Regions from separate parts of the Streptomyces sp. NPDC048111 genome, predicted to be linked through region 2. Evidence: riboswitches for the same ligand, from Rfam matches in the RefSeq annotation. Region 2 holds a riboswitch; each other region holds the start of a gene.
The links. A riboswitch is a leader RNA that binds a small molecule or an ion and turns the genes downstream of it on or off. The one in region 2 is predicted to bind cyclic di-AMP.
Positions count from the first base shown of each region.

Region 1: another riboswitch for cyclic di-AMP. It lies ahead of ACGF3I_RS10750 (M23 family metallopeptidase); the one in region 2 lies ahead of ACGF3I_RS04170 (C40 family peptidase).
Region 3: another riboswitch for cyclic di-AMP. It lies ahead of ACGF3I_RS30905 (transglycosylase family protein); the one in region 2 lies ahead of ACGF3I_RS04170 (C40 family peptidase).

Region 1 covers NZ_JBIDBD010000004.1:120,193-130,693, reverse strand. The annotation lists gene ACGF3I_RS10780 (thymidine kinase) at 1-230, opposite strand, end outside; gene ACGF3I_RS10775 (alkaline phosphatase family protein) at 270-1,457, opposite strand; gene ACGF3I_RS10770 (DUF5998 family protein) at 1,457-2,044, opposite strand; gene ACGF3I_RS10765 (GNAT family N-acetyltransferase) at 2,083-5,178, opposite strand; gene ACGF3I_RS10760 (HPr family phosphocarrier protein) at 5,331-5,612, shown strand; gene ACGF3I_RS10755 (GntR family transcriptional regulator) at 6,098-6,772, opposite strand; gene ACGF3I_RS10750 (M23 family metallopeptidase) at 6,944-7,708, opposite strand; cyclic di-AMP (ydaO/yuaA leader) riboswitch at 7,722-7,882, opposite strand; gene ACGF3I_RS10745 (M16 family metallopeptidase) at 8,106-9,470, opposite strand; gene ACGF3I_RS10740 (M16 family metallopeptidase) at 9,488-10,501, opposite strand, start outside.
Region 2 covers NZ_JBIDBD010000001.1:940,636-949,837, reverse strand. The annotation lists gene ACGF3I_RS04215 (class I SAM-dependent methyltransferase) at 1-271, opposite strand, end outside; gene ACGF3I_RS04210 (VOC family protein) at 382-744, opposite strand; gene bioD (dethiobiotin synthase) at 744-1,436, opposite strand; gene ACGF3I_RS04200 (adenosylmethionine--8-amino-7-oxononanoate transaminase) at 1,438-2,727, opposite strand; gene bioB (biotin synthase BioB) at 2,720-3,943, opposite strand; gene ACGF3I_RS04190 (8-amino-7-oxononanoate synthase) at 4,089-5,231, shown strand; gene ACGF3I_RS04185 (DUF397 domain-containing protein) at 5,239-5,460, opposite strand; gene ACGF3I_RS04180 (helix-turn-helix domain-containing protein) at 5,460-6,347, opposite strand; gene ACGF3I_RS04175 (ATP-binding protein) at 6,581-7,015, shown strand; gene ACGF3I_RS04170 (C40 family peptidase) at 7,074-7,547, opposite strand; cyclic di-AMP (ydaO/yuaA leader) riboswitch at 7,552-7,747, opposite strand; gene ACGF3I_RS04165 (hypothetical protein) at 8,073-8,381, opposite strand; gene ACGF3I_RS04160 (ATP-dependent Clp protease proteolytic subunit) at 8,388-9,017, opposite strand.
Region 3 covers NZ_JBIDBD010000033.1:1,908-12,408, reverse strand. The annotation lists gene ACGF3I_RS30940 (ABC transporter permease) at 1-1,336, shown strand, start outside; gene ACGF3I_RS30935 (class I SAM-dependent methyltransferase) at 1,424-2,713, opposite strand; gene ACGF3I_RS30930 (NAD(P)/FAD-dependent oxidoreductase) at 3,023-4,414, opposite strand; gene ACGF3I_RS30925 (exopolyphosphatase) at 4,784-5,698, opposite strand; gene ACGF3I_RS30920 (DUF501 domain-containing protein) at 5,695-6,228, opposite strand; gene ACGF3I_RS30915 (septum formation initiator family protein) at 6,259-6,747, opposite strand; gene eno (phosphopyruvate hydratase) at 6,902-8,188, opposite strand; gene ACGF3I_RS30905 (transglycosylase family protein) at 8,447-9,130, opposite strand; cyclic di-AMP (ydaO/yuaA leader) riboswitch at 9,134-9,301, opposite strand; gene ACGF3I_RS30900 (transglycosylase family protein) at 9,559-10,501, opposite strand, start outside.

The DNA.
Region 1 (10,501 bases), on a different contig from region 2:
CCCTTGGACAGGTGGGCGACGAGATGTGCGTAGAAGTCGAAGCCGTCGGCGGCCTCCACCGCGTCGGTCACCAGGCCGAGCCGGGACGACAGCTTGCCCGCGCCCGCCCGGTCGTCCCGCGTGAAGATCATGCCCTGGAGCCCGCGCGCGGAGCGGTTGTGCTCGATCTGAAGAGCGAGGGTGCTCTTTCCGCAGTCCATCGTTCCGGAGAAGAACACCAGCTCGGGCATGGGAGGTTGACGGCCTTTCAGGTCTGGGGAGGGGGGTGGTTACGAGCGTACTTCGAGGAGCGGTACGAGCTGTTCCACCGGGGTCATCGAGCCGTGGTTGCCGACCATCAGGGACTCGTGGGGCTCGCGCCGCGAGGCGGTGATGACGACGTCGTCGCGGGCCGCGGCCACCACGTCGCCGATCCGGCCGTACACCCGCTCGTCGATCCGGGGGCCGAACCAGCCGGCGGCGATCGCCTCGTCGCGGCCCGCCACCCAGAACTGCTCGCCGAGCACCTCGCGCCAGCAGGTCAGCACGTCGGCGGCGGCGCCCGGCACCGCGTAGACGTGGCGGGCCCGGCCCTCGCCGCCGAGCAGGGCCACGCCGGCGCGCAGTTCCCAGTCCTCGTCGAAGTCGATGCGGGACTGCTCGTCGAAGGGGATGTCGATCATGCCGTGGTCGGCGGTGATGTACAGGGCCGCGCGCGGCGGGAGCTGTTCGGCCAGGCGCTGGGCGAGCCGGTCGACGTACATCAGCTGGCCGCGCCAGGCGTCCGAGTCGACGCCGAAGCGGTGGCCCTTGCCGTCCACCTCGGAGTAGTACGTGTAGACCAACGAGCGGTCACCCGCGGCGAGTTGGGCCGCCGCGAGGTCCATGCGGTCCTCGCCGGTGAGCTTGCCGCGGAAGGTGCCGCCGCTGAGCGCGATCCGGGTGAGCGGGGTGTGCTCGAAGTCCGGCGACGACGCCTGCGCGGTGTGTACTCCGGCCCGGTCGGCCAGCTGGAAGACGGTGGGGTAGGGCTGCCAGACGTGCGGGTCGCTCCAGGGTTTCCAGCGGAGCTGGTTCATCAGCTCGTCGGTGTCCGGGTTGCGCACGGTGTAGCCGGGCAGCCCGTGCTCGCCGGGCGCCAGGCCGGTGCCGACCGAGGCGAGCGAGGTCGCGGTGGTGGCCGGGAAGCCGGCCGTGATGGGCCGCCCGGTGCCGCCGCGCGAGGTGGCGAGCAGGGAGTGCAGATAGGGCGCCTCGTCGGGGTGGGCCCCGATCTGCTCCCAGCCGAGGCCGTCGATCAGGAAGACGCAGTTGCGGTCGGCCGGGGTCAGCTCCGCGATCCGCTGCTCGCAGCCGGGTACGCCCTGCCCGGCCGCGAGGGTGGGCAGCAGATCGGCGAGCGAGCCGGTGCCGTACTCGGGGACGGGAGCGGTGTCCAAGGCGAGGGGCTCGGGGTCCTGCCAGGCGGGCTGGGCCATCAGCGGCCGGTCGCCGCGGTCGCCTCGGACAGCGCCTGGGCGAAGGCCAGGGTCTGGCGGACGGTGTCGGGGCCGTCGCCGGCCTCGCTGACGCGCAGGCTCAGGTCGTCGGCCGTCGAGTTCCCGGTGTAGCCGTGGTCGGCGTCGCAGTTGGGGTCGCCGCAGGCGGCGGGCTCCAGGTCGATCCGGGCGACCGCGCCCCAGCCGATGGTCAGGACGACCTCGCGGGGCAGGGTGCCCGGCGTGTACGACTCGGGGTTGGCGACCACCCGGCTCACCACGACCGAGGAGATCCGGCCGAGCTTCACCGACTCCGTGGAGGTGGTGGCGTACGGCGTGGGGGAACTCGTGTCCGCGTTCTGCTCGTCGGTGTGGCTGACGATGAAACGGTTGTCCGTGAGCACGAGGACCGTCACATGGCGGCGCACCTCGTTGGCGTCGAACGTCGTCTCCTGGTGCACCAGGTACGACGCGATCGGCTCCCCGCCGACAGCGGCCTCCACCGCCTCGGCCACGAGGGCCGGGTAGTAGCCGCTGCGCTCGATCGCCGCGCGGAGCCCCTGGGTCGTCGTACCGGTCTTCGCCATGGGGTCCATCTTAAGCTGCCGCCGAGGGCCGACGGCCCTCAGTAGCTGGGCAGGCGCCGGGGGCCCAGGTCGGTGCGGGGCGGGGCGGGGGCCAGGCGCACGGTCGCGTCGAGCACGGACAGGCCCCGCTGGGCGACGATGACGGGCTCAAGGCCCACCGCGACCACCTCGGGATGGTCGTCGACCAGGCGCGACACCCGCAGCAGCAGTTCTTCGAGGGCGGCGGTGTCGACCGGCGCCGAGCCGCGCCAGCCGAACAGGAGCGGGGCCGTCCTGATGGACCGCAGCAGCTCGGAGGCGTCACGGTCGGTGGCCGGAATGAGCCGGTGCGCGGTGTCGCCGAGCAGTTCGGAGGCGGCGCCCGCGAGGCCGAAGGACAGCACCGCGCCGACCGCGGAGTCGATCGAGGCGCGCACCACCGTGTCCACCCCGCGCGCCACCATGGCCTGCACGACCGGCCTCAGCTCCTCGGGCCTGCCGAGGCTCGCGGTCAATTCGGCGTAGGCGCGGGCGAGTTGGTGCTCGTCGGCGAGGTCGAGGCGTACGCCGCCGAGGTCGGGGCGGTGGCGCAGGTGCGGGGCGGTGGTCTTGAGGGCGACCGGGTAGCCGAGCCGGCGGGCGGCTTCGGCGGCGCTCGCCGGGTCGGGCGCGGGCAGTGCGCGGCGCACGGGGATGCCGTAGCGGCCGAGCAGTTCCTCGGCGTCCGGGGCGGCGAGGGTCAGGCCCCGGGGGTCGGGGGCGGGGCCGAGGAGGCGTTCGATCAGGGCGGCGGCCCCCGCCTCGTCGATGTCGTCGTACTCCCCCGCCCGGCCGGGCTCGGCGGCCTCGCGGCGCCAGCGCGCGTAGCGGACGGCCTCGGCCAGCGCGCGGACGGCCCGCTCGGCGGCGGGGTAGGCGGGGATGCGGGAGGCCTCGCGGGGCGCCGCGGGGTCGGCGCCCGGGCCGGCGGAAGGGGTGTCGGCGGGCCCCGGCGGCGGCCCGCCCGCTGGGGTGACGCGCGTCCCTGCGCCCGGCCCGTCGGCGGGGACGCCGATGGATCCGCGGGCCGATCCGCCGGCCGAGGCGCGCTCGCTCGGCCCGCCGGAAGACCCGCCGGCCGAGGCGCGCTCGCCCGGCCCGCCGGAAGACCCGCCGGCCGAGGCGCCGAAGGACGTCACGGGCGGCCGGGGCTCGGGGGCCGGCGACCCGTCGGCGGGGGCGGGGGTGCCCCCGGGCTCCCGCTCCTCACGAGCCGAAGGGGTGGGGCCGGGCGGCTGGGGCGCGCTGCGGGTCACCGTTCTGGCGGCGGCCGACAGCGCCTCCGCGAGGCCGCCGATCTCCACGTGGACCACCGCGACCGGCTTCGCCGGGGCCGTCGCCGCCGCCTCGCGCAGGGCGTCCGCGAGGACCTGCCCGTCGCCGGACTCCATCGCCCCGTTCTCGCCCACCCAGGGGATCGCGGTGACCACCACCGCGTCGCACGCGTCGTCGGCGAGGGCGGCGGCGAGGGCCGCGCGGAAGTCCGCCGGGGTCGCCCCCGTGGTCAGGTCGAGGGGCCGCAGCGGACGCAGCCCCTCGGTCAGGCAGGCGTCGTAGGTGAGCAGACCGAGCGATTCGGAGTTGCCGAGGATCGCCACCCTCGGCCCGGCCGGCAGCGGCTGGCCCGCGAGCAGCAGGCCGGCGTCCACGAGCTCGGTGACCGTGCCGACCAGGATGACCCCCGCCTGGCGCAGCAGCGCCGAGACGGTGGCGTCCGGCACCCGCGTCACCGGGACGGCGTGGCCCGGCGGGGTGGTGCCGCTGTGCCGGGCGCCCTTGACGACCACGACGGGCTTGGCGGCGGCCGTGCGCCTTGCGAGGCGGGTGAACTTCCGCGGGTTGCCGATGGATTCGAGGTACAGGAGCACCACGTCGGTGGCGGGGTCCTCGTACCAGTACTGCAGGAAGTCGTTGCCGGAGAGGTCGGCGCGGTTGCCCGACGAGATGAACGTGGACAGGCCCGCGCCGCGCCGGTACAGACCGGACAGGAGCGCGATGCCGATCGCGCCCGACTGGGTGAACAGGCCGATGCGCCCCGCGGGCGGCGCCTCGGGGGCGAGCGAGGCGTTCAGGCGCACCCCCTCGGCGGTGTTGATGATGCCGAACGCGTTGGGCCCGATCAGCCGCATCCCGTACGAGCGGGCCTGGCGGACCAGGGCGCGCTGGCGCTCGCGGCCCCGCTCGCCGCTCTCCGCGTACTCGGCCGCGAGCACCACCAGGCTCTGGACGCCGTGCTCGCCGCAGTCGGCGACGGCCTCCGGCACCCGTTCGGCGGGCACCGCGATGACGGCGAGGTCGACGGGTTCGCCGATCGCGCCGACGCCGGCGTACGCGGGCACGCCCTCGATCTCGTGCCGGCCCGGGCCGAGCGCCTTGTTCACCGCGTACGTGCGCCCGGTGAATCCGGCGTCCAGGACGTTGCGCAGCACCGCGCGGCCGACGCCGCCGGGCCCGCGCCCCGCGCCGATGACCGCGACCGAGCCGGGGGCCAGGAGGCGCTGCACCGAGCGGGCCTCGGCGCGGTGCTCGCGGGCGCGCTGCACGGCGAGGGACTCGGCGGTGGGCTCCAGATCGAGGGTGAGGCGGACCGAGCCGTCCTCGAAGGAGCGCTTCTGCTGATAGCCGGCGTCCGTGAACACCTTGATCATTTTGCTGTTGGCGGGCAGCACCTCGGCGGCGAACCGCCTGATCCCGCGCTCACGGGCGACCGCCGCGATGTGTTCGAGCAGGGTGGAGGCGACGCCCCGGCCCTGGTGGGCGTCCTGGACGAGGAAGGCGACCTCGGCCTCGTCGGCGGGGGCGGAGGCGGGCCGGCCCTGGGCATTGATCCGGTCGTAGCGGACGGTCGCGATGAACTCTCCGCCGATGGTCGCGGCCAGGCCCACCCGGTCGACGTAGTCGTGATGGGTGAAGCGGTGGACGTCCTTGGCGGACAGGCGCGGGTAGGGCGCGAAGAAGCGGTAGTACTTCGACTCGTCCGAGACCAGTTCGTAGAACGAGACGAGACGCTCGGCGTCCTCGGTGGTGATGGGCCTGATGCGCGCGGTGCCGCCGTCGCGCAGCACCACGTCGGCCTCCCAGTGAGCGGGGTACGCGGGGTCGGACGCCGTCGTCATACCGAAAGCGTACGGGTCGCGGGGCGGTACGGGCCGGGGCAAGGTGAGGGGGGCCGATCGGCGGCGCGTCCGGGCCCAAGGTCGGTACGAGCACCGCGCACCGCATGAGAGACTGGTCTAGACAACCGTCAGAGATTTCGAAGGGCAACACCATGGCTGAGCGCCGCGTCAACGTCGGCTGGGCCGAGGGCCTGCACGCCCGCCCCGCGTCCATCTTCGTCCGTGCCGCCACGGCTGCCGGAGTCCCCATGACCATCGCCAAGGCCGACGGCAACCCGGTCAACGCCGCGTCCATGCTCGCGGTGCTCGGCCTGGGTGCGCAGGGCGGCGAGGAGATCGTGCTGGCCTCCGACGCCGAGGGTGCGGACGCCGCGCTCGACCGGCTGGCCAAGCTGGTCGCCGAAGGTCTTGAGGAGCTTCCCGAGACCGTCTGATCCCGCTCCGGGCGGGCCCTCGGGGTCTGGTCGGTGTCAGGACCGCGTCTCCACGGGGGACCGCGGGGCCCGTCTGGGCCCGGCGGTCCTTCTGTCTTTTGCGCCCTCCCGGGGCGTTCGGGAGCCTCCCCCCCCAAGACCTCGGCCGTCTGCGGGCCGTGGTCGCTTCTTGCGCCGTTCCCCGCGCCCCTCGAACCCGCTCTCGCCCGCGGACCGTGCTCGCTGCTCGCGCCGTTCCCCGCGCCCCTTAAACCCCCTTTCGCCCGCGGGCCGTGGGCGCTGCTCGCGCCGTTCCCCGCGCCCCCAAAACCCCCTCCCGCCCGCGGACCGTGCTCGCTCCAAAACCTCGGCCGTCTCTGCGGGACGACATTTTCGTTCTTGAGCGGAAGCGGCCGGCGCCGCCGCATTCCGAAAAGTGGGCCGCTGAATTCCCTGGGGCCACGGTCGCTCGGGCTCTGCTCTTTTCTTCGTATACGGCCGGCACGTCAAACGCGGGCGTCCGCCGTGTTGTCGTCGTGTTGCGAAGTCCTCACGGCCGGTGCGGGGCGCAGCCGGTGGGCCGAAAAGGACCGTTCGGCGTGCCGGGCCGCGAGGGCTCGGGCCCGTTCGGCGTCGCCGCGGGTGACCGCGTCGGTGAGGGCGCCGCGCTCGGCCCACGTCTCGCGGGGTTCCCCCACCTCCACGGCGTACATCCACGCGGTCTTGTGCCGCAGCTGGGTGAGCAGGGCGATGAGGCCGGGGCTGGCGCAGGCCTGGGCGAGGGTCTCGTGGAACCAGCCGTCGAGGGACCGCAGATCCTCCTCCTGGCCGCGCCGCACCCGTTCCTGACCCAGCCTCACCAGGCCGTGCAGGACCTTGAGTTGAGCCGCGGTGCGCCGGCGGGCCGCCCGCGCGGCGGCCAACGGCTCCAGCAGGGCGCGCAGTTCGAGGAGATCGGCCGCCTCCGTCTCGCTCGGCTCGGCCACCCAGGCGCCGGCGTGCCTGCGGGTGGTCACGAACCCCTCCGACTCCAGCGTGCGCAGGGCCTCGCGGACCGGTACGCGCGAGACGCCGTAACGGCGGGCCAGGAGTTCCTCGGTGAGCCGGACGCCCCGTTCGTGCACTCCCGCGACGATGTCGTCGCGTATGGCCGTGCATACCGAATGCGCGGGAATACGCATGGCGAACCTCCGTCTTGAATCCGCGAAGGGCGGTCGTCCGACGCCTGGTCCGGTGACTTTAGGGCAGCCCGTGTTAATTCCGGATGACGGATCCGGGCGAGGAATACCTTCCGGCCAACGCGAAGGCCCCCGGCGGCGTGCCGGGGGCCTTCGGTGTGCGCGGGGGACGCGTCAGACGGTGACGCCGTGCGAGCGCAGGTAGGCGATCGGGTCGATGTCCGAGCCGTAGTCCGGGCCGGTGCGGGCCTCGAAGTGGAGGTGCGGGCCGGTGGTGTTGCCGGTGTTGCCCGAGAGGGCGATCTGCTGGCCCGGCTCCACGGTCTGACCGACGGAGACCTGGATGACCGAGAGGTGGCCGTACTGCGTGTAGGTGCCGTCGTGCATCCGGATGACGATGTTGTTGCCGTAGGCGCCACCGTCGCCGGCCTCGACCACGGTGCCCAGACCCACGGCGTGCACCGAGGTGCCGATCCCCGCGTGGAAGTCGATGCCGGTGTGGCTGCCGGAGGACCACAGGGATCCGCCGGTCTTGTAGCCGGTGGACACATAGCTGCCGGAGATCGGCGCGACGAAGCTGTTGAGGCGCTTGCGCTCGGCCTCGCGTGCGGCGCGCTCCCTGGCCTCGCGGGCCTCCTTGACGCGCTGCTCGGCCGCGCGCTTGGCGGCGGCCTCGGCCGCGGCCTTCGCCTCGGCCTTCACGGCGGCCTGCTTCTGCGCGTCGGCCTGGGCGCCGAGCTGATCGGCGAGGGAGTCGCCGATGACGATGGCCTGGGTCAGACCAGTGTCGGTCGCGGGGGCCGGGGCGGCGACGGCCGGGGAGGCGAGGGTGCCCACGACGCCGGCGGTGGCGAGGGTGGCGATGCCCGCGATGTTCGCGCTGCGGCGCGTCATACGGCTGGGCGCGCGATGCTTCCCGGTGGCACGGGTGAACGCCATGAAGTGGCGGTGTCCTTTCCTTCCATCTCGCCTACCGGGTTAGCTGACGGGTTCGGAGCAGGAAGGTCTCCTACGGGCTCCTCCGCGGGCGGAGGCGTCCGATTCACCCCAGGGACTGAATGGGTCCCCGGCTCCCCTGGCTCGCGCCGTACGGGGACTCGGCGATCACTGTCCGGTGCCGCGGCTGCGACGGTCGAGACGGACAGCGGGACTGACGCTAAACGGCTGATCTTTCAATCACCAAACAGACGCCACTTTTTGTAGCGCACGCCACATGACAGACAGGCAACCTCCCCAATAAACCGGACATACGGGAGGACCCCGGCGGCGCATCCGCCACCGGGGTCCCCTTCGTCCTGTCCGGCCCGGGCGCCCCGACGGGCTCCCGCGGCCCCAATCAGCCGGTGACGACGCTCACTTCACCGATGCCGAGCGCCCGCACCGGCTCGGCGATCTGCGCCGCGTCGCCCACCAGGACCGTCACCAGCCGGTCGGCCGGGAAGGCGTTGACGACCGCGGCCGTCGCCTCCACGGTGCCGGTCTCGGCGAGCTGGGCGTAGAGCTGGGCCTGGTAGTCGTCCGGCAGGAACTGCTCGACCTGGTCGGCCAGCGTGCCCGCGACGGCCGCCGCCGTCTCGTACTTGAGCGGGGCGACGCCCACCAGGTTCTGCACGGCCGTCTCGCGCTCGGCGTCCGTGAGGCCCTCGGCGGCCAGGGTGCGCAGCACCTTCCACAGGTCGTCGAGGGCGGGACCGGTGTTGGGGGTGTCGACCGAGCCGCTGATGGCCAGCATCGCGGCGCCGCCGTCGGGCCCCGAGCGCAGCACCTGGCCGAAGGAGCGCACGCCGTACGTGTAGCCCTTCTCCTCGCGCAGCACCCGGTCCAGACGGGAGGTCAGGGTGCCGCCCAGGCAGTACGTGCCGAGCACCTGGGCCGCCCAGACGCGGTCGTGGCGGTCGGGACCGATGCGGCCGATGAGCAGCTGGGTCTGGACGGCGCCGGGCCGGTCCACGATGACGACCCGGCCGGTGTCGTCGGCGGTGATCGGCGGGACGGGGCGCGGCTCGGCGGTGTCGCCGCTCCAGTCGCCCAGGGTCTCCGCGAGGATCGCGTCCAGGTCGGTGCCCGCGAGGTCGCCGACCACGACGGTGACGGTCGTGGCGGGGCGCACGTGCGCGTCGTAGAAGGCGCGCACCGCTGCCGCGTCGATGGCGGCGACGGTCTCCTCGGTGCCCTGGCGGGGCCGGGAGATGCGGGCGGCGGCCGGGAAGAGCTCCTTGGAGAGCTGCTTGGCCGCGCGGCGGGCCGGGTTGGCCTGCTCGTGCGGGATCTCGTCGAGCCGGTTGGCCACCAGGCGCTCGATCTCGGCGTCGGCGAACGCGGGGGCCCGCAGCGCCTCGGCGAGCAGCGAGAGCGCCTTGGGGAGCCGGGAGACGGGGACTTCGAGGGAGACCCGGACGCCGGGGTGGTCGGCGTGCGCGTCGAGGGTGGCGCCGCAGCGCTCCAGCTCGGCGGCGAACTCCTCGGCCGAGTGCTTGTCGGTGCCCTCGGTCAGCGCCCTCGCCATGATCGTGGCGACGCCGTCGAGGCCCTCCGGCTCGGCGTCCAGGGGCGCCGCGAGGAAGATCTCGACGGCCACGACCTGCTGTCCGGGCCGGTGGCAGCGCAGCACGGTCATGCCGTTGGCCAGCGTGCCGCGCTCGGGGGCCGGGAAGGCCCACGGGGTGGGGGTGCCGGCGGTCGGCTGCGGGTGGAACTCCATGGTCACGACAGCGTCCGTCACAGGCCCGCCCCTTCTTCCTCTTCGGTGCCCGCCTCGGAGGCCGCGGTGGGCTCGTACACCAGGACCGCCCGGTTGTCCGGGCGCAGTTTCGCCGCGGCCACCGCCTTGACCTCGTCGGCGGTGATCTCCAGGACGCGGTCGACGGCGGTCAGGGCCAGCTGCGGGTCCCCGAACAGGACGGCGTAGCGGCACAGTTCGTCGGCGCGGCCGGCCACGGTGCCCAGGCGGTCGAGCCATTCGCGCTCCAACTGGGCCTGAGCGCGCTCCATCTCCTCCGCGGTCGGGCCCTCGGCGGCGAACCGGGCGAGCTCCTCGTCGACCGCGCTCTCGATCGCGCCGACCTCGACGCCGGCGGACGTCTTGACGTCCAGCCAGCCGAGCGAGGGCGCGCCCGCCAGACGCAGCAGGCCGAAGCCGGCCGCCACCGCGCTGCGGTCCCTGCGGACCAGGCGGTTGTGCAGCCGGGACGACTCGCCGCCGCCGAGGACGGTCAGCGCCAGGTCGGCCGCGTCGGCCTCGCGGGTGCCGTCGTGCGGCAGCCGGTAGGCGGCCATCAGGGCGCGCGCCGGGACGTCCTCCTCGACGACCTCGCGCAGCTGGCCGCCGATGGTGTCGGGCAGCGTGCCGTCGCGCGGCGGCTGCTTGCCGTCGTGCCCGGGGATCGACCCGAAGTACTTCTCCACCCAGGCCAGCGTCTGCTCGGGGTCGATGTCGCCGACGACGGAGAGCACCGCGTTGTTGGGCGCGTAGTACGTGCGGAAGAACTGCCGCGCGTCGTCCAGGGTCGCCGCGTCCAGGTCGGCCATCGAGCCGATCGGGGTGTGGTGGTAGGGGTGGCCCTCGGGGTAGGCGAGCGCGGTCAGCTTCTCGAAGGCGGTGCCGTAGGGCACGTTGTCGTAGCGCTGGCGGCGCTCGTTCTTGACGACGTCGCGCTGGTTTTCCATGGACTGCTCGTCCAGCGCGGCGAGCAGCGAGCCCATGCGGTCGGCCTCCAGCCAGAGCGCGAGCTC
Region 2 (9,202 bases):
CGGCCCGCAGGGCCGCGCGGACCGCCAACTGCCGCAGCGTGCGCTCCGGTTCGAGCGCCACCACCTCGCAGACGGCGGCCGGGTAGTGCGCGAAGTTGAGCCCGTTCCCGGCGCCGACCTCGATCACGCGCCCCGAGAGCCCGGTGAGCAGTTCCGCGCGGTGGGCCGAGATCCCGGCCCGCAGGTCCACGGCCTCGCTGTAGCGGGCGTAGAAGCGGGCGAAGACGGGATGGTGCACGGCATCCGGGGCGATCGTGGTGCGCTGCGCCATGTCGGACCTCCTGAGCCTCGGGCGGCGGAGCGGGGCGTGCGGCGGACGCGGCCGGTCGGCGTGCGACCCACCGGCACCCCTCAACGCCATTGTCCCCGCGCCCGGCACGCTCACCCGTCGGTGGCCGCCACGAAGCAGAACTCGTTGCCCTCGGGATCCCGCATCACCTGGAAGGTGCCCTGCGCGTCGGTCACGGTCGGGCCGACCGGCACCGCGCCGCGCCGCACGGCCGCCGCCCGGGCCCGGGGCACGTCCTCGACCGCGAGGTCCAGGTGCAGCCGGTTCTTGGCGTCCTTGGCCTCCGGCACCCGCTGGAAGGCGAGGCGCGCCGCGCCCGGCGGGTCGACGTGCGCCCACGCGGCGTCTCGCACCACGGCCCGCCCGCCGAGCAGTGCGGCCCAGAACCGGGCGAGCCGCCCGGGATCCGCGCAGTCCACGACGAGCTGCCCGATGCGGGCGCGTAACACAGCCATCAGATACTCCAAACGCCGCCGAGCGCCGGGGCGAGCCAACCGGCCGCTCGGGTACGGAAGTCGGCGGGCGCCAGTCGTCCGGCGCCCTCGGGCACGGTGCCGAGCAGGGGCGCGCCGGCCACCACCGGAAGGTCCGCGAGGTTGCACCGCGAGGCCAGGTCGGGCTCGGCCGGCCAGCTGCCCACGACGACCCCGGCGAAGTCGAGGTCCCGGGCCCGCAGGGCCTCGCCGGTCAGGGCCGTCGAGTTGAGTGTGCCCAGTCCGGCGGGCGTCACCACCAGGACCGGGGCGCCGAGCAGCCGGGCCGCGTCCGCGAGGGTGCCGCCCCGTTCGTCGAAGCGGACGAGCAGGCCGCCCGCGCCCTCGACCAGGACCAGGTCGTGCTCGGTGGCCAGCTTCGCCGCGGCCCCGGCCACGTCCTCCGGCCCCACCGGCCTCATGCCGGCCCGCCGGGCCGCGGTGTCGGGTGCCAACGGCTCGGGGAACCGGGCCAGTTCGGCGCCGGTCACCGCCTCGCCGGCCAGCCGCCGCACCTCGAAGACATCACCGGGCTCGCCCGGAGCGACCCCTGTCTGTGCCGGTTTGAGCACGGCCACCGAGCGGCCGCCGGCCAGCGCCACGGCGGCGACGGCCGCCGTGGTGACCGTCTTGCCGATCTCGGTGCCCGTTCCGCTCACGACCAGAATCGTCATCTCAGCCCTCCCGCGCCGCCGCGCACACCGCGCGGCAGATCTGCGCCAGGTCGTCGTCGTCCGTCACATAGGGCGGCATGGTGTAGATCAGGTCCCGGAACGGCCGCAGCCACACGCCCTCGCGCACCGCCGCGGCGGTCGCCGCCGCCATGTCCACGTCGTGATCCAGCTGGACGACACCGATGGCCCCGAGCACCCGCACCTCGCGGACGCCCTCGATCGAGCGGGCCGCACCGAGCCCGTCGAGCAGCCCCGCCCCGATGCGCTTGACCTCGCCCCGCCAGTCCTGGCCGAGGAGCAGGTCGATCGAGGCGAGCGCCACCGAGGCGGCCAGCGGATTGCCCATGAACGTCGGCCCGTGCGCGAGGACCGGGACCTCGCCCGAGGAGATGCCCTCGGCGACCCGGCCGGTGCACAGCGTCGCCGCCATCGAGAGATAGCCGCCGGTGAGCGCCTTGCCCACGCACATCACGTCCGGGGCGACGCGGGCGTGGTCGGCCGCGAACAGCTCCCCGGTCCGCCCGAAGCCGGACGCGATCTCGTCGAAGACGAGCAGCACGCCGTGCTCGTCGCAGGCCTCGCGCAGCACCCGCAGATAGCGCGGCGCGTGGAAGCGCATGCCGCCCGCGCCCTGCACCACCGGCTCCACGATCACCGCGGCCAGCTCGTCCGCGTGACGCGCGACCGCCTCGCGCAGCTCCTGGGCGTATCCCTCGTCGAACTCCGCGGGCGGGGCGCCCACGAAGACCTGGCGGGGCAGCGCCCCCTGCCACAGCTCGTGCATCCCGCCCTCGGGGTCGCACACCGACATCGGCTGCCAGGTGTCGCCGTGGTAGCCGCCGCGCCAGGTGAGCAGCCGCCGCTTGCCCGGCCGTCCCACCGAGCGCCAGTACTGCAGGCACATCTTCACGGCGACCTCGACGGCCACCGAGCCCGAGTCGCTGAGGAAGACGTGCTGGAGCGGCCCGGGTGTGATCTCCACGAGCCGGGCGGCGAGCCGCACGGCGGGCTCATGGGTGAGCCCGCCGAACATGACATGGCTCATCCGCTCCAGCTGGCCACGCGCCGCCTCGTTGAGCACCGGGTGGTTGTAGCCGTGCACGGCCGACCACCACGACGACATCCCGTCGATCAACTCGCGCTGCCCGTGCGCCGGTTCGGCCAGCCGCAGCCGTACGCCCGACGCCGACTCGACCAGGAGCTGCTCCTGCCGGTTGGGCATCGGGCCGTACGGGTGCCAGACGTGCCGGCGGTCCAGGTCGAGCAGTTCCGCGGGGGAGTGCTCAGGCATTGGGGGCGAGGTCCGTTCCGGCGCCCCGGCGGCGGACGGCCACCAGATCGGTACGGGCCTGGTCGGCGGGGGCCGTCTGCTCGGGCAGCGCCGGAGCCTCGTGGCCGCCGCACGGTCCGCAGCCGCCGCCCTCGTGGGAGCCGCAGGCGCCGTCCTCGTGCGAACCGCAGCCGGCCGGGGAGCTGCCGCAGCCCGTGGCGGCGAGCGCGTCGGCGCGGTGGCGCGGCAGGGTCGTGGTGCCCGCGCCCTCCACCTCGAAACCGGCGTCCGCGATCATGTCGAGGTCGGCCTGGCCGGCCTGGCCCTCGCTGGTCAGGTAGTCGCCCAGGAAGATCGAGTTGACCAGGTGCAGCGCGAGCGGCTGCATCGTGCGCAGGTGCACCTCGCGGCCACCGGCCAGGCGCACCTCGACATCGGGGCACACGAACCGGGTCATGGCGAGGATGCGCAGACAGCGCTGCGGGGTGAGGTTCCACTCCTTGCCGAGCGGGGTGCCCTCGAACGGGATCAGGAAGTTCACCGGCACCGAGTCCGGGTCGAGCTCGCGCAGCGAGAAGACGACGTCCACCAGGTCCTCGTCGGACTCGCCCATGCCGGCGATCAGGCCCGAGCAGGCCGAGAGGCCCGCGTCGTGCGCCTTGGTCACGGTGTCCACGCGGTCCTGGTAGGTGTGCGTGGTCGTGATGTCCCCGTACGTCCCCTCGGACGTGTTGAGGTTGTGGTTGTAGGCGTCGGCGCCCGCCGCGCGCAGCCGCTCGGCCTGGCCGTCGGAGAGCAGACCGAGGCAGGCGCAGACCTCCACGCCCTCGTTCTGCTCCTTGATCGCCTCGATGGTCTCGGAGACGCGGGTGATGTCGCGGTCCGTGGGGCCGCGGCCGCTGGCCACCAGGCAGACCCGCTTCGCACCGCCGGCCACGCCCGCGGCGGCCGCCTTGGAGGCCTCGTCCGGCTTGAGCCAGGTGTACTTCAGGATGTCGGCCTTGGAGCCGAGCCGCTGGGAGCAGTACGAACAGTCCTCGGGGCACAGGCCCGACTTCAGGTTGACCAGATAGTTGAGCTTCACCCGGCGCCCGAACCACTGGCGGCGCACCTTGCCGGCCGCGGCCACCACATCGAGAAGTTCGTCGTCGGAGGTCGCCAGTACGGCGAGCGCCTCTTCGCGGGTCGGCAGTTCGCGCCGCAGCCCCTTGTCCACCAGCGTGTTCAGCAGGTCCATGGCGCCGATCTTCGCGTACGGCACGGCCTGCGGCCAAGGTAGGGATCCCACAACACGGGCCGTTTGAGGTGTGTGCATCGCCACACCATGACCGGCCATGGCTGCGGCTAGGGTCTGTCGGCAGCCTACAAAAAGGGACTCCATCATGCCGCGAGCGCCGTTCGACTGGATCGACGGAGAATCCGAGCGCCGCGAGCGCGCCGGCCTGGTCCGCACCCTGCGGCCCCGCGCCGCGGACCAGGACCTCCTGGACCTGGCGAGCAACGACTACCTGGGCCTGACCCGCCACCCCGCGGTCGTCGCCGGGGCCGTGGACGCGGCCCACCGCTGGGGCGCCGGCGCCACCGGCTCCCGGCTGGTCACCGGCACCACCGCGCTGCACGACGAGCTGGAGCGCGAACTCGCCGCGTTCTGCGGCTTCGAGGCGGCCCTGGTCTTCTCCTCGGGATACGCGGCCAACCTCGCGGCGCTCACCGCACTCGGCCCGCACGGCTCGCTGATCGTCTCCGACGCGGGCAACCACGCCTCGATCGTGGACGGCTGCCGGCTGGCCCGTGCCCGTACCGAGGTCGTGCCGCACGCCGAGCCGGCGGCCGTCCGCAAGGCCCTGGACGCCCACGGCGGCCCCGGCCTCGCCGTGTCGGACTCGGTGTTCTCGGTCGACGGCGACGCCGCGCCGCTCGGTCAACTGGCCTCGGTCTGCCGGGAGTTCGGGGCCGCCCTCGTGGTGGACGACGCGCACGGGCTCGGCGTGCTCGGCGAGGGGGGACGCGGGGCGCTGCACGCGGCGGGGCTCGCGGGCGCGGACGACGTGGTCGCCACCGTCACCCTGTCGAAGTCGCTGGGCAGCCAGGGCGGCGCCGTTCTGGGCCCCGCCCGGGTCATCCGGCACCTGGTGAACGCGGCCCGCACCTTCATCTTCGACACCGGACTCGCCCCCGCGGCGGCCGGGGGCGCGCTCGCCGCCCTTCGACTGCTGCGCGCCGAACCGGAGTTGGCGGGCCGGGCCCGGGCGGTCGCCGCCGAACTGCACGGCAGGATCACCGCCGCGGGGCATGCGGCGGTGCGCCCCGACGCGGCGGTCGTCTCCGTGCGCGCGCCCTCACCGGAGGCCGCGGTGGCCTGGGCGGCGGACTGCCGTGCGGCCGGTCTGGTGGTGGGCTGCTTCCGGCCGCCGTCGGTGCCGGACGGCATCTCGCGGATCCGGCTCACCGCGCGCGCCGATCTGACGGAACAGCAGGTGGACAGGGCGGTGGGCGCGATCCTGCGGACCGCGCCCATTGTGTGACGGTGCGTCAATCCCCGTTGCTGACAGCGGAGATGAAGCGGTGCCAGGCGGGGGCGCCGAAGAGCAGCGCGGGCCCGCCGATCCGTTGGGAGTCGCGCACGGCCAGTAGCTCGCCATTGAGCCGGGCCGTCTCGACACAGTTGTTCATGCCCACGCTGCGGCTGCTGCGCCACCACGTGACACCGGTGAGGGAAGTGCTGGAAGGAACGTGCGCAGGGTGTGCGGCCATCATGCCTCCCCACTCGCCACGGACTGGCCCGGTCCTTCCCGGGCGGTCCTGGCGATGAGATCCAACGAGTCCTCGGAGGAAAGCGCGAGTGCCTGAACGGTCTGGACCGCGGCACTGTACGCCTCAAGGTCTTCTCTCCGTTCGAGGTAGAGGCTACTCGTCAAGTGGTCGATAACAACCACATCCAGATCAGAAATGGCCGGAAACGAAAACATCATGAAAGGCCCCGTGAGGCCGACATAGCCGCCCGTCCGGAACGGGATCACCTGGAGCCGCACATGGGGCAGGGCGGCGACGTCGAGCAGATGCCGCAACTGCTCCCGCATCGCCGCACGGCCACCGACCCCGCGGCGCAGGACCGCCTCGTCGAGCACCGCGCTGAGCACCAGGGGCGGATCGGCCCTCAGCACCTCCTGGCGGGCGATCCGCACCTCCACGAGCGAGTCGACCTTGTCCGGCGGCAGCCCCGCGAGCGCCGCCCGCGTGACCGCCCGCGCGTACGCCGGCGTCTGCAACAGGCCCGGGACCACCGAGGTCTCCAGCGTGCGCGCCGTGCGCGCCTGCGACTCCAGACTGATGAAGTCGCGGTACTGCGGCGGCAGCAGCCCCCGGTACGCCTGCGCCCAGCCGGCCCCGTCACCGTCGGCCGAATCCGCCAACGCCCCCAGCAGCGACCGCAGTTGCCGGTCGTTCACCCCGTACGCGTCGAGCAGCCGGGCCACGTCCGCCGGCTTCACGCCGCTGCGCCCGGTCTCGATCCGGCTCACCTTCGACTGGTGCCAGCCGACCAGCAGGGCCGCCTCCCCGCTGGTGAAACCCGCCCGGTCGCGCAGCTTGCGCAGCTCCTCACCGAGCTTGCGTCTGCGCACCGCCGGTCCCTGGCCCATGACCGCCTCCTTCGCCTCCGGCGAGGGGTAAGTGTGGGCCCAAATACGGTCTGCCGTCGCAGAGTTCACCGCTTTGAGCGACAGATATATGCATATCTTGGTGGATCGCACCCGAGACCGGCACGATGAGTGGCACTCTGGCGCGAAGCACAATCCGAGGCCGACACCGTCGTCGCGAGCGCTCGACGCCACGAGTGACCAGCCGGCCCGGGTGGGAAAGGGACAGCGTCGCCATGGCAGACCACCTCGAAGCAACCGTCACTCTGCCGAGCGATCCCGCCTCGGTGTCCGCGGCACGGCGGTACGTCGCCGGGATTCTCACCGACTGGGGCCTGCCGCCCGACGCCGAGGCGGCCGACACGGTCCGCCTCATCGTCTCGGAACTCGCCACCAACGCCGTCCAGCACACCTTCGGCCAGTCGCCCACCTTCACCGTGGACGTCCATCTCGAACGCGAGGAGGAGCTGCGGATCGGCGTCACCGACAGCCATCCGCGCTGGCCGAAACGATTGCCCGCGGCCGTGCAGCAGGACAACGGGCGCGGCATGGTCATCATCCGCTGGCTCGCGGCCGAGTCCGGCGGGCGCCTCTCGGTCGCGCCCACCGCGGACGGCGGCAAGACGGTCTGGATCGCCCTGCCGTGGACCGTGTCGGTCCAGAGCGGCTAGGCGGGCCCGTCGCCCCTGGACCCGCCCCCGCCCCCGCCGCCGCCGGACCCGTCGCCCCTCAGCCGACCCGCCCGTACCAGACGCTGTTGCTCCAGATCCGTTCGAGACGGACGACCGTGCCGGTCTTGGGGGAGTGCCAGATCCGGTCCTTCCCCGCGTAGATCCCCACGTGGTACACCCTCGTGCCGGAGTGGAAGAACACCAGGTCGCCCGCCTTGCGGGTGGAGGCGCTGACGTGCCGGGAGCTGTTGTACTGCTGCTGCGCCGAGCGCGGCAGCCGGCGGCCCGCCTCCTTGAACGAGTAGAGCGTGAGCCCGGAGCAGTCGAAGCGGGAGGGCCCCGAGGCCCCGTACTGATAGGGCGAGCCCTTCTTCGACGCCGCCACATGGAGCGCCCTCGCGGCCACGGCGGCGGCGTTGGCCTCCAGCGGGCCGCCCGGAGCCAGGGACGTCGCACCCGTCACGGCGAGCGTGAGGGCGCAGACGGTGCCCAGACGGGCCGCCAGGGACGGGACGTGTGTCTGCGCGGTCATGCGCAACCCTTCGTCAAACCGCCTGCGAAGGATGACCTGTCGGGTTCGGGCCGGCGAAGACGCCCGGCCGCCTGCGCGGCTTCACCCCGAGGGACGGCCGGGTCTCGACCGTCCCGAAGTACTCGGGTCCTCCACTCCTGCCGGTCCACTCCTGTCGACCAGACGTCCGGGACGGCGGCAGGACTCGGCGTCCGCCCGGACCGCCCCGCCGGTATGGCGGGGGCTTGTCGTCTCAGGGATCTTCACGCACCGACTGTCGGATTTCCGGATCAAAACGGCTTTCTGTGAGCCTGCGCACCTCTGGGCCGAACGGGTGGACACGGCCGGCACCCCATTGCGGCAAACGGGTCAGATGAGCCCTTTACCTGCAACGGAAGGATCGATTCAGCACCCCGTCCACAGGTCGTGAGCGGCTCATTGGGGTCACTGAACGGATAGGCCCGTGGGCCGAACGGGGGTAGCCCGTCTGGTCCGTTTCGCGGACTCCCTGAGCGTGTCGGGCGCGTCCCGGTGTCTCACACCCCTTCAGGAGGCCGACCGCGGAGGCACCGTGAGCCGCCCCGCCCGCCGTTCCCCGTCCAGAATCCGCAGCGCCCGGGTCAGCGTGGAGGCGTGCACCCGCGTCTCACCGCGCAGATGCATCAGCGTGAGGGCGTCCCGCAGCGCGGCCGCCCGGCCGACCAGCGCCTGGGCCGCCCGCAGCGCCCCGTAGGTGTCGTGGCCGTGCGCCGGATTGATCCGGCCCAACTGGTCGACCACTTCGAGATAGCGGTCGATGAACTCGCCCTCGGCGCGGGTGAGCGCGGGCAAGGGCGGAAGTTCCGGTGGCAGCACGGCGCTTCACCGCCCGCGCAGTGAGGTCTTGCGGCTTTCGAGGACGTGGTCGGCGAGCCCGTACGCCACCGCGCCCGCGGCGTCGAACACCACGTCCCGCTCGATGTCGGCGGCGACCTGTGCGGCGGTCCTGCCGGTGTAGCGCGCCAGGAGTTCGGTCAACAGCGTTCGTCCGCGCAGGACTTCGGCCGCCTGGATCGCCAGGTCGGAGGGCTGGCCGCGCAGCGGCTCGTCCAAAGCCGGCTGCTGGAGCAGCACCCGTGAGGCGGGCTGGACCGCCCGCTTGCCGGGCGTGCCGGCCGCGAGCAGCACCGCGGCCACCGAACTCACCTGACCCAGGCAGAACGTCTGCACGTCACAGGTGATGAAACGCATCGTGTCGTGGATCGCGGTCATCGCGGTCAGCGAGCCGCCGGGGGAGTTGATGTAGAGCGAGACGTCCCGGTCGGGATCCGCGTGCTCCAGGTGCATGAGCTGGGCCATCACATCGTTGGCACAGGCGTCGTCGACCGGGGTGCCGAGGAAGACGATCCGCTCGTCGTAGAGCTTGGAGTACGGATCGAGGGTGCGGATGCCCGACGAGGTGCGTTCCTCGAACTGCGGGAGCACCTGGCGGGCGGCGGGGCGATGGGTCATGACGTTCCTCTCCTCGACGGGGCGGGGGGAGCTGCGGAAGCCTCTGTCGAAAATGTACAGGACGTACAGAACGTCATGAGTGTTCTGGGCGGAGATGCTGCGGCAAGGGGCGGGAAGGCGCAGCTCAGGGGCTGTTTCGCTGGGAGCGATCGTGGATTCTCGCGCCGTTTTCTCAGGGCTCCGTG
Region 3 (10,501 bases), on a different contig from region 2:
GGCCACCACCAAGTCCCTGGTCGTGCGCAACTCCATCGGCGGGGTCATCACCCTCGGCGGGGCCGCCGCCATCGTGGCCGGCGCCGCCGCGGGCAAGGACGGCAAGTACACCATCGGCCTCGGCGCCTTCCTGGCGCTGATCGGCATCATCATCCTGATCCCGCTCCTGTCCCGCCCCGTCATCGCGCTCGTGCGCCCCGCCCTGAGCAAGGTGTTCGGCGTCTCCGGCAAGCTCGCCAGCCAGAACGCGGTGCGTAACCCCCGCCGCACCGGCGCCACCGCCTCCGCCCTCGCCATCGGTCTGACCCTGGTCACCGGCCTCTCGGTGCTCGGCGTCACGCTCGGCACGGCCATCGACAAGATGACCACCGACAACATCAAGGCCGACTACATGGTCCAGATGGCGGCCGACGGTTCCGGGCTCGACAAGGACGTCCTGACCGCGCTCCGCAAGGCGCCCGGTGTCTCGGCGGTCTCCCCCACGCAGTCCTCCTTCCTCAAGCTCGGCGGCTTCGACGAGTCGGTGGCCGCGGTGACGCCGGGCGACATCGAGAAGGTCATCAACGTCGAGACGGTGTCGGGCTCCCTCGCCACCCTCGCGCAGGGGCAGATAGCCGTCGACGACGAGACCGCCGCCAAGCACGGCTGGAAGCCCGGCGCCCGGCTCCCGGTCGAGTTCAGCGACAAGAAGAAGGGTCAGCTGACGATCGGCGCGGTCTTCAAGAAGAACGAGTTCCTGAACACCGTTCTCGCGCCGACCAGCCTGACCGACCAGCACGACACCCAGCCCTACATGCCGCAGGTCTTCGTCAAGACGGACGGCGGCGCCACCAGCGCCAACGAGAAGGCCCTGGTCAGCGCGCTCGGTGACAACCCGGCGATCAGCATCATGGACCAGCAGGACATCCGCAACACCTTCGGCGGCATGATCAACACGCTGCTGAACATCATGTACGGGCTGCTCGCGATGGCCCTGATCATCGCCGTCCTCGGCGTCGTGAACACCCTCGCGATGTCGGTGTTCGAGCGCCAGCAGGAGATCGGCATGCTGCGGGCGATCGGTCTGGACCGCGGGCGGGTCAAGACCATGATCCGTCTGGAGGCCGTCGTCATCTCGCTCTTCGGCGCGGTGATCGGCGTGGGTCTCGGCTCCTTCCTCGCCTGGGCCATCGGGCAGACGATCAAGAAGTCCATCCCGAACTACGCCCTGGTCATCCCGTGGGACCGGATCGGCATCTTCCTGCTGCTCGCCGCCCTGGTCGGTGTGCTCGCCGCCATGTGGCCGGCCCGCAGCGCCGCGCGGCTCAACATGCTGACCGCCATCAAGACGGAATAGCACCGACCCGCTGAACGCATATGGCAGTTGAAGGGCCCGGGAGGCTTCCTCCCGGGCCCTTCACCGTCCGGCGGTCCGGGCCCGGGGTCAGTTCCAGGTGCGCGCCCGCAGCGGCATCCCCGAGGCGCCGCCCGGCGGGGTCTTGACCGCCAGGATCTGGTTGACGCCGATCCGGTTGCGTTCGAAGGAGAGCGCCGAGGCCGCCATGTAGAGCCGCCAGATGCGGGCCCGTCCGGGGGTGGTGCGGCGCAGCGCGCGGGGCCAGTCGGACTCCAGGTTGGCCACCCACTGACGGAGCGTCAGGGCGTAGTGTTCCCGGATGGGTTCGACGTCGCGGGCCTCGAACCCGGCCTCCTCCAGGATGGCCAGGGTGCGGCCCACCGGGGCGAGTTCGCCGTCGGGAAAGACGTACCGGTCGATGAACTCGTCGACGTGGTACGCCGATTCGTCCCGTTCGGGGCGCCGGGCGATCTGGTGGTTGAGCAGCCGGCCGCCCTCCGTGAGCAGGGCGTACAGGATGTCCGCGTACTCCGCGTACCGCACCGAGCCGACGTGCTCGGCCATCCCGATGGAGGAAATGGCGTCGTAGGGACCGTCCTTGACGTCCCGGTAGTCCTGGACGCGGATCTCGATACGGTCGGTCAGCCCCTCCTCGGCGATGCGCTTGCGGGCGTACGCGGCCTGCTCGCGCGAGAGCGTGATGCCGACGACGCGGGCGCCGTACTCCCGGGCCGCGTGGATGGCCATCGAGCCCCAGCCGCAGCCGACGTCGAGCAGCCGGTCGCCCTCCTTGAGGCCCAACTTGCGGCAGACCAGGTCGAGTTTGGCGCGCTGGGCCTCCTCAAGAGTGGAGTCCCGGCTCTCCCAGTAGGCGCACGAGTAGACCATCGAGGGGCCGAGCACCAGCTCGTAGAAGTCGTTGCCGACGTCGTAGTGGTGGCTGATCGCGTCCTTGTCGCGGCGCTTGGTGTGGCGCCGGCCGGCGGGGCGCCGCATCTCCTCGGCGGGCGGGGCCGGCGGGGGCAGGGCGCCGCCCAGCCGGACGAGGGCCTTGGCGGCGGCGCGCATTCTGGGGTCGCGCACCGGATGGACGGAGTCCGTGGAGTCGCCGCGCTCCCAGATCAGCCCGGCGAGCAGGTCGAGGGCGCCGTACAGATCACCTTCGATGTCGAGCTCGCCGGCCACCCAGGCGCGGGCCAGGCCCAGTTCGCCCGGCTTCCACAGCAGGCGGCGCAGGGCGCGCCGGTGGCGTACGACGAGGACCGGTGCGCCGGGCGGGCCCGCCTCGCTGCCGTCCCAGGCCCGGATCCGTACGGGCAGGGCCTCCCCCAGCAAGTCCTCGGCAAGAGCGGTCAGCCGTAGCGCCGCGTCGGCCATCGTGCACACCTCCGTGCCTCGCAGAAATGTCCCAGCACCCTGCACAACAGTGCCCGTGCGCCCGGCAATCCCGCTAGCGCGCAGGGGAGTGACAGGGTGGCTGCATACACCATCTTTTTGGCCGGAAGCCGGTCTCCGCGTCTCCCGCGCCGGTCCGCACGCGGCTCGCGCCGGGCCCGCGTCAGGACGGGCCCGGTGCCGCGGACGCCCCGCGCCGGGCCCCGGGCACGCCGAAGGGGCCGCCCGCACCACGGATGGCGGACGGCCCCTTCGGGGTACTGCTGGGTCCTGCTGGTACTGCCGCGGGAGCTAGGAGGCCTTGGCCTTCTGCTCCGTCTTCTCCTCGACCTTGGCCGCGGGAACCGGAGCCGGCTTGGCCGCCTCGTAGAACTCCTCGCGCGGGGTCTCCATGGCGCCCAGGGAGACGACCTCGCGCTTGAGGAACATCGCGAGCGTCCAGTCGGCGATCACGCGGATCTTGCGGTTCCAGGTCGGGACGGCCAGACCGTGGTAGCCACGGTGCATGTACCAGGCGAGCCGGCCCTTGAGCTTGATCTTCATCTTGCCCATGACGATCATCGCGACGCCCTTGTGGAGGCCGAGACCGGCCACCGCACCCTTGTTGGCGTGCGCGTACTCCTTCTGCGGGAAGCCCCGCATGCCGGAGACCACGTTGTCGCCGAGGACCTTGGCCTGGCGCAGCGCGTGCTGGGCGTTCGGCGGGCACCAGGCGTTCTCGACACCGGCCTTGCGCGAGGCGAGGTCGGGGACCTGGGCGTTGTCGCCGGCGGCCCAGATGTAGTCGGTGCCGGTGACCTGGAGCGTCGGCTGGGCGTCCACGTGGCCGCGCGGGCCGAGCGGGAGGCCGAAGCGGGAGAGCGCCGGGTTGGGCTTGACGCCCGCGGTCCACACGATGGTGTTGGAGTCGACCTCGAGGCCGTTCTTCAGCACGACGTGGCCGTCGACGCAGGAGTCCATGGAGGTCGAGAGGTAGATCTCGACACCGCGGCCCTCGAGGTGCTCCTTGCCCCAGCGGCCGAGTTCCGGGCCGACCTCGGGGAGGATCTTGTCGGCGGCGTCGACCAGGATGAAGCGCATGTCCTCGCGCTTGACGTTGGTGTAGTACTTGGCCGCGTCGCGGGCCATGTCCTCCACCTCGCCTATGGTCTCGGCGCCGGCGAAGCCGCCACCCACGAAGACGAAGGTCAGCGCCTTGCGGCGGACGTCCTCGTCCGTGGTGGAGTCGGCCTTGTCGAGCTGCTCCAGAACGTGGTTGCGCAGGCCGATGGCCTCTTCCACGCCCTTCATGCCGATGCCCTGCTCGGCGAGGCCGGGGATCGGGAAGGTGCGGGAGACCGCACCCATCGCGATGACCAGGTAGTCGAAGGGCAGCTCGTAGGCCTCGCCGACGAGCGGCGCGACCGTGGCGACCTTGCGGTCCTGATCGATGCTGGTGACCCGGCCGGTGAGCACCTCGGCTCCGCGCACGACGCGTCGCAGCGGGACGACGACGTGACGCGGCGAGATGCTGCCTGCGGCGGCTTCGGGGAGGAAGGGCTGGTACGTCATGTACGAGCGCGGGTCGACGACCGTGACGGTCGCTTCCGCGTAACGCATCTTCTTGAGAATGCGTCGCGCTGCGTACAGGCCTACGTACCCGCCACCTACTACGAGGATCCTGGGACGCTCCGTGGTGCTCATGCCATCGAGTATCCACCCGCTCGTGGACCCCTGCTCGTGCGCCCCTTCACAAGGATCGCAAGGGCCTCTGCTACACTGCGCGGCCCACGTGACCGAGGTCATGGTGGCGCGGGGGAACCACGGGCCGGGCGAGATCGTTGCTCACCCCCTCTGAACTGGCCCGTACGGCCTGGGGCCGACTGGACCACCCCCGCAGGATTCGCAGGCGTCGCCCGGCCGTCACCGTCTGGATCCCCTGCGGATGGGGCCCCCGCGCCTCAGAAAGCGGTCCTGGGAGCACTTTCTTCGGCCCGGGGGCCCCGAATCCTTGTGAAGAACTTCACGAACCTTTTCGCGCGACCGGTCCACGAGCGCCTCCGGGGACCGCGATCAGGCGATCGACCAGGCGATTCCGTCCAGAATGTCGTGCTCGCTGACCACGACCTCCCGCGCCCCGGTGCGCTCCATGACGGCCAGCAGGACCAGCGCGCCGGCCGCGATCACATCGACGCGGCCGGGGTGCAGCACGGGGATGGCGGTGCGCTCCTCGTGCGTGGAGGCGAGCAGGCGCTCGGTGACCGCGGCGACGTCGTCGTGAGAGATGCGTGAATGGTGGATGGCGGCGGAGTCGTAGCCGTCCAGGCCGAGCGCGATCGCGGCGACGGTGGTCACCGAGCCCGCGAGGCCCACCAGGGTGCGCGGCTCGCGCAGCGGCACGCTCTGCTCGGCGAGGTCGAGGGCGGCCTCGATGTCGGCCCGGATCGCGGCGATCTGCTCGGGCGTCGCCGGGTCGCCGGGGTGGTGGCGCTCGGTCATCCGCACACAGCCGATGTCGACGGAGCGGGCGGCCTCGACGCCGGTGGAGCCGACGACGAACTCGGTGGAGCCGCCGCCGATGTCGACCACCAGGTAGTCGCCGCCGCCGTTCAGTTCCTTGGTGGCGCCGGTGAAGGAGAACGCGGCCTCCTGGTCACCGGAGATCACCTCGGGCTCGACGCCCAGGATGTCGACGACCCCGCGCACGAAGTCGTCCCGGTTCTCGGCGTCGCGCGAGGCGGAGGTGGCCACGAACCGGATGCGCTCGGCACCCAACTCCTTGATCACGGCGGCGTATTCGCGGCAGGCGGCGAACGTGCGCTCCAGCGCCTCGGGGGCGAGCCGGCCGGTGCGGTCCACGCCCTGGCCGAGCCGCACGATGGTCATGCGCCGGTCGAGGTCGGTGATCTCGCCGGTCACCGGGTCGGCGTCGGCGACGAGCAGGCGGATGGAGTTGGTGCCGCAGTCGACGGCGGCGACCCGGGTCACTTCTCGCCCTCCTCGCCGCACGGCGTCACGCACGGGCCCTTGGCCCACCACTCGGGCAGCATCGCGATGGCCTCGTCGCCCAGCGGGTTCACGCCGGGCCCGGCGGCCAGCGAGTGGCCCACCAGGACGTGCAGGCACTTGACCCGGTCCGGCATGCCGCCCGCGCTGGGGAAGCCCTCCAGGACCTCGATGGCGTCGCGGCGCGCGATGTAGTCCTCGTGGGCCGCGCGGTAGGCGGCGGCGAGCTCGGGGTCGCTCGCCAGACGCTCCGTCATCTCCTTCATGACGCCGTTGGCCTCAAGGGTGCCGATGGCCGACGCGGCCCGCGGGCACGTCAGGTAGTACGTCGTCGGGAACGGCGTGCCGTCCTCCAGACGCGGGGCCGTCTCGACGACGTCGGGGTTGCCGCAGGGGCAGCGGTGCGCGATGGCGCGCAGACCGCGCGGCGGGCGGCCCAGCTGCTGCTTGAAGGCGGCGATGTCCGCGTCGGTGGGCTCGGTGCGTACGGTCTGGGGCGGGGGCGTTTCCATGCCTGGGTCAGTCTCTATCGCTAGCGGTGGTCAGTTGGCGGAACGGTCGGCCTTGTCGACGCCGTCCCAGAGGTTGGAGTGCCAGGCGCGGCCGGTGGCGCCCTTGTCCTCGCGGTGCTTGTCGGCGGCGCCCGGGTCGACGACGGTGAAGCCGGTCTCGCCCGGGAACTGCATGTGCAGGTGCTCGCGGGCCAGCTTCTCGATGTACGCGTCGTCCTGGAGCCGCGCCTTCTCGTCCCGCAGCCGCTCGACGGCCTCGCGGGCGTCGGCGGCCTTGCGCTGCTGGTCGGAGATGTCGCCGCGCTGCGACACGTACTGCCGCATGGGGTAGGCGAGCGCGACGATCAGCGAGCACATGACGAGCGCGAGCAGCGCGGCCCGGCCGGTGAGCCGCGAGCGGCGGGCCTGGCGCTTGCGCTGCGAGCGGTAGACACGGGCCGCGGTCTGCTCGCCGAGCACCTTGAGCCGGGCCGCGGTGGAGAACCGGTCGCGGTCCTTGACCTCGGCGTCGTTGCCCATCGTCTCCCGCCTCCCCTTCACACACGTACGTCCCCGGACACGGTACGGGACCGCGGCCGGGGACGTACGGACGACTGGCTAGGGCGTCAGCCGTTGATGCTGCTCAGCCGGACAGGCTGCTCAGCCGGACAGGCTGCTCAGCCGGTCGGGCTGCTCAGCCCTTGAAGCGGGGGAACGCGCTGCGGCCCGCGTACACCGCGGCGTCGTCGAGGATCTCCTCGATGCGCAGCAGCTGGTTGTACTTGGCGACGCGGTCCGAGCGGGCCGGGGCGCCGGTCTTGATCTGGCCGCAGTTCACCGCGACGGCGAGGTCGGCGATGGTGACGTCCTCGGTCTCGCCGGAGCGGTGGGACATCATGCACTTGAAGCCGTTGCGCTGGGCCATCTCGACGGCGTCCAGCGTCTCGGTCAGCGAGCCGATCTGGTTGACCTTGACGAGCAGGGCGTTGGCCGAGCCCTCCTCGATGCCACGGGCCAGGCGCTCGGGGTTGGTCACGAACAGGTCGTCACCGACGATCTGGACCTTGGAGCCCAGACGCGAGGTGATGGTGTTCCAGCCGGCCCAGTCGTCCTCGAACAGCGGGTCCTCGATGGAGACCAGCGGGTACGCGGAGACGAGCTCCTCGTAGTACTCGGTCATCTCGGCGGCCGAGCGGGACTTGCCCTCGAACTCGTACTTGCCGTCCTTGTAGAACTCGGACGCGGCGACGTCGAGCGCGAGCGCGATGTCCTTGCCCGGGACGTAGCCGGCTTCCTTGACGGCCTCGACGATGAGGTCGAGGGCGGCGCGGTTGGACTCCAGGTTCGGCGCGAAGCCGCCCTCGTCGCCGAGGCCGGTGGACAGGCCCTTGCGCTTCAGGACGCCCTTGAGCGTGTGGTAGACCTCGGCACCCCAGCGAAGGGCCTCGGAGAAGGACTCCGCGCCGATCGGCGCGATCATGAACTCCTGGATGTCGACGTTGGAGTCGGCGTGCGACCCACCGTTGAGGATGTTCATCATCGGGACGGGCAGCAGGTGCGCGTTCGGGCCGCCCAGGTAGCGGAACAGCGGCAGGTCGCTGGCCTCGGAGGCGGCGTGCGCGACGGCGAGCGAGACACCGAGGATGGCGTTGGCGCCGAGCGAGCCCTTGTTGTCCGTGGCGTCCAGGTCGAACATGGCCTGGTCGATCAGGCGCTGCTCGGTGGCGTCGTAGCCGACGAGCTCCGGGCCGATCTGCTCGATGACGGCGAGGACGGCCTTCTCGACACCCTTGCCGCCGTAGCGGTTGGGGTCTCCGTCGCGGAGCTCGATGGCCTCGAAGGCACCGGTGGAGGCGCCGGACGGAACTGCAGCACGGCCGGTGCTGCCGTCGTCGAGGCCGACCTCGACCTCGACCGTGGGGTTGCCTCGGGAGTCCAGGATTTCCCGGGCTACGACGACGTCGATGGACGGCACGAGCATCTCCTTCTGGGATGTGACGCTAGATGTGACGCAAGCAGTGCAGGGACATGCGGGGTCGCTTCGCCTTGCGACAAGAGCCTAACCGGCTCCGGGGCTCCGGCCAGCCGAGTGCCCGCCTCCTGGGACGAAAAAGGGCCCAATGGCCTGGATTCCCGGGCAAACGACCACAAGACTACTGTCCGGTAACAGCGAAAACCCCGGCCCGGCGCGCACGGGGGACATGCGCGCCGGGCCGGGGCGGCCCGAGGGCTACCGGTCTCAGCCGAGGTGCAGCTTCTGGCCCGGGAAGATCAGGTTCGCGTCCTTGACGATGTTCTTGTTCAGGTCGAACAGGTGCTGCCAGCCGCCCTTGGTGTGGTTGGCGGTCGCGATGGTGCCGAGGGTGTCGCCGGACTTGACGGTGTATTCGCCGTCGCCCTGCTTGACCGGCTCGCTGCGCTGCTCGCTGCGGCTGGCCTTGGGGGCGGACTCGGCGCGCTGCGTCTTCTGCTGCGGCTTGGCCTGCTTGGGCTTCGAGGACTTCGAAGAAGAGGACGAGCCGGAGGTGTCGACGTCGGCCTTGGCGCCGCCGGACGTCAGGTTGCCGGCGCCGGCGCAGGACCAGGCACCCGGGCCCTGGATCGCGAGCAGCTTCTCGGCGGCGGCGATCTGCTGGCCCTTGGTGGCGAGGTCGGCGCGCGCGGCGTACTGGGTGCCGCCGGCGGCGGCCCAGGAGGACTGCGAGAACTGCAGGCCGCCGTAGTAGCCGTTGCCGGTGTTGATGGACCAGTTGCCGCCGGACTCGCACTGGGCGACGGCGTCCCAGGTCGACACGGAGGCGGCGGAGGCATTGCCGGCCGCCATCAGCGGGGCGGCGACGACGGCACCGGTGACACCGGCCAGCGTGGCGACACGGACGGCCTTGGACGGGCGGCGGTGCTTGCCCTTGCTGGAAAGCAGCATGGAGTTTCTCCTCACCGACGCCTGCGAGGTGAGCTGTCGGGTTCGGGCGTGAGCTGCCCGGCCGGACGTGGTGCGTCCGTCTTCACCCCAAGCCGTTGCGGCAGTCCTGTGAACTGCCGGGCCCGGCACTTACCTTGGGTCCCCCGCTCCTGCCTACGGCGCATAAGCGTCGACTGTTCCCATCGGCCGACGGCAGGATTCGGCGTGCTCGGTCGACGGGGCTCGCGGTGACGAGCGAGTCCGACGAAAACACACGCCCCGCCAATGTTCAAAGACGCACATCGGGGAGAAATCCCCCCTACTTGCCGCCACAGAAGGGGCGTTTACGCAGGTGAGGGGCGGGGCGGACGGACCGGGCAGACGGGACACGCCAGTTGGGGCGAAGAGACCCATGTCTCACTTGCACACAACGGACATAGCCCCGCGAACTAACCCTGCTTCGGCGTCGAGTTCGGGGTCGCCGCAGCGCCCGTCACCTTCGTCAGGTCCAGGCTCTGGCCAGGCAGGATGAGGTTCGGGTCGGTGCCGATCAGCTTCTCGTTGGCGTGGTAGAGCGCGGGCCAGCCGCCCTCGACCTTGTTCGCCTCGGCGATGACCGAGAGGTTGTCGCCGGGGCGGACGGTGTAGTCGCCGTCGGCCGCCGGGGTGTTGCCGCTCTCACGTGAGGCGTCGTCACCTCTCGAGGCGTGGCGTCCGGAATCGCGGCTATCGGCCGAGTTGCCCGAATTGTTCGAACCGCTGGGATCGCCCGGCCCGTTCGAGCCGGCCGGGCCCGTCGGCGCCGTCGAGCCGCCCGCGGTACCCGAAGCACCCGGAGCGGTCGACCCCGTGGCACCGGGCGTCGTGCCCTTGCCCTCCTCCGGCGCGGGCGTTCCGCGGTGCTTGCCGCCGGCCGGGGTGGAAGCGGACGGCGCGGGGGACTTGGCCGGGTCGCCCGGCAGGGCGGCGCCGGGGGGCGGGGTGGCCGGGGTCGGGGTGCCCGGGGCGGGGGTGGCGTCGGGGGTCTTGGCCGGCGGGGCGGTGGGGGCGGTCGTGCCGGTGTCGGGCACGCCCGGGTCCACGTCCGCCGAACCGCCGCCCGTGGTGAGCCCGGCGGCGGTGCCGCAGTTCGCGAAGGCCTGGGGCCCCTTGGCCGCAAGCACCTTCTCGGCCACGGCTATCTGCTGGGCGCGGCTCGCGAGGTCGGCGCGCTGGGCGTACTCGTTGCCGCCGTACGCCTCCCAGGTCGCCTGCGAGAACTGGAGCCCGCCGTACAGGCCGTTGCCGAAGTCGGCGCTCCACATGCCACCGGACTCGCAGGAGGCCACCTGGTTCCAGGTGTTCGCGTCCGCGGCGTTCGCGCCGGTCGCGGCGAGCAGCGGAAGAGCGAGG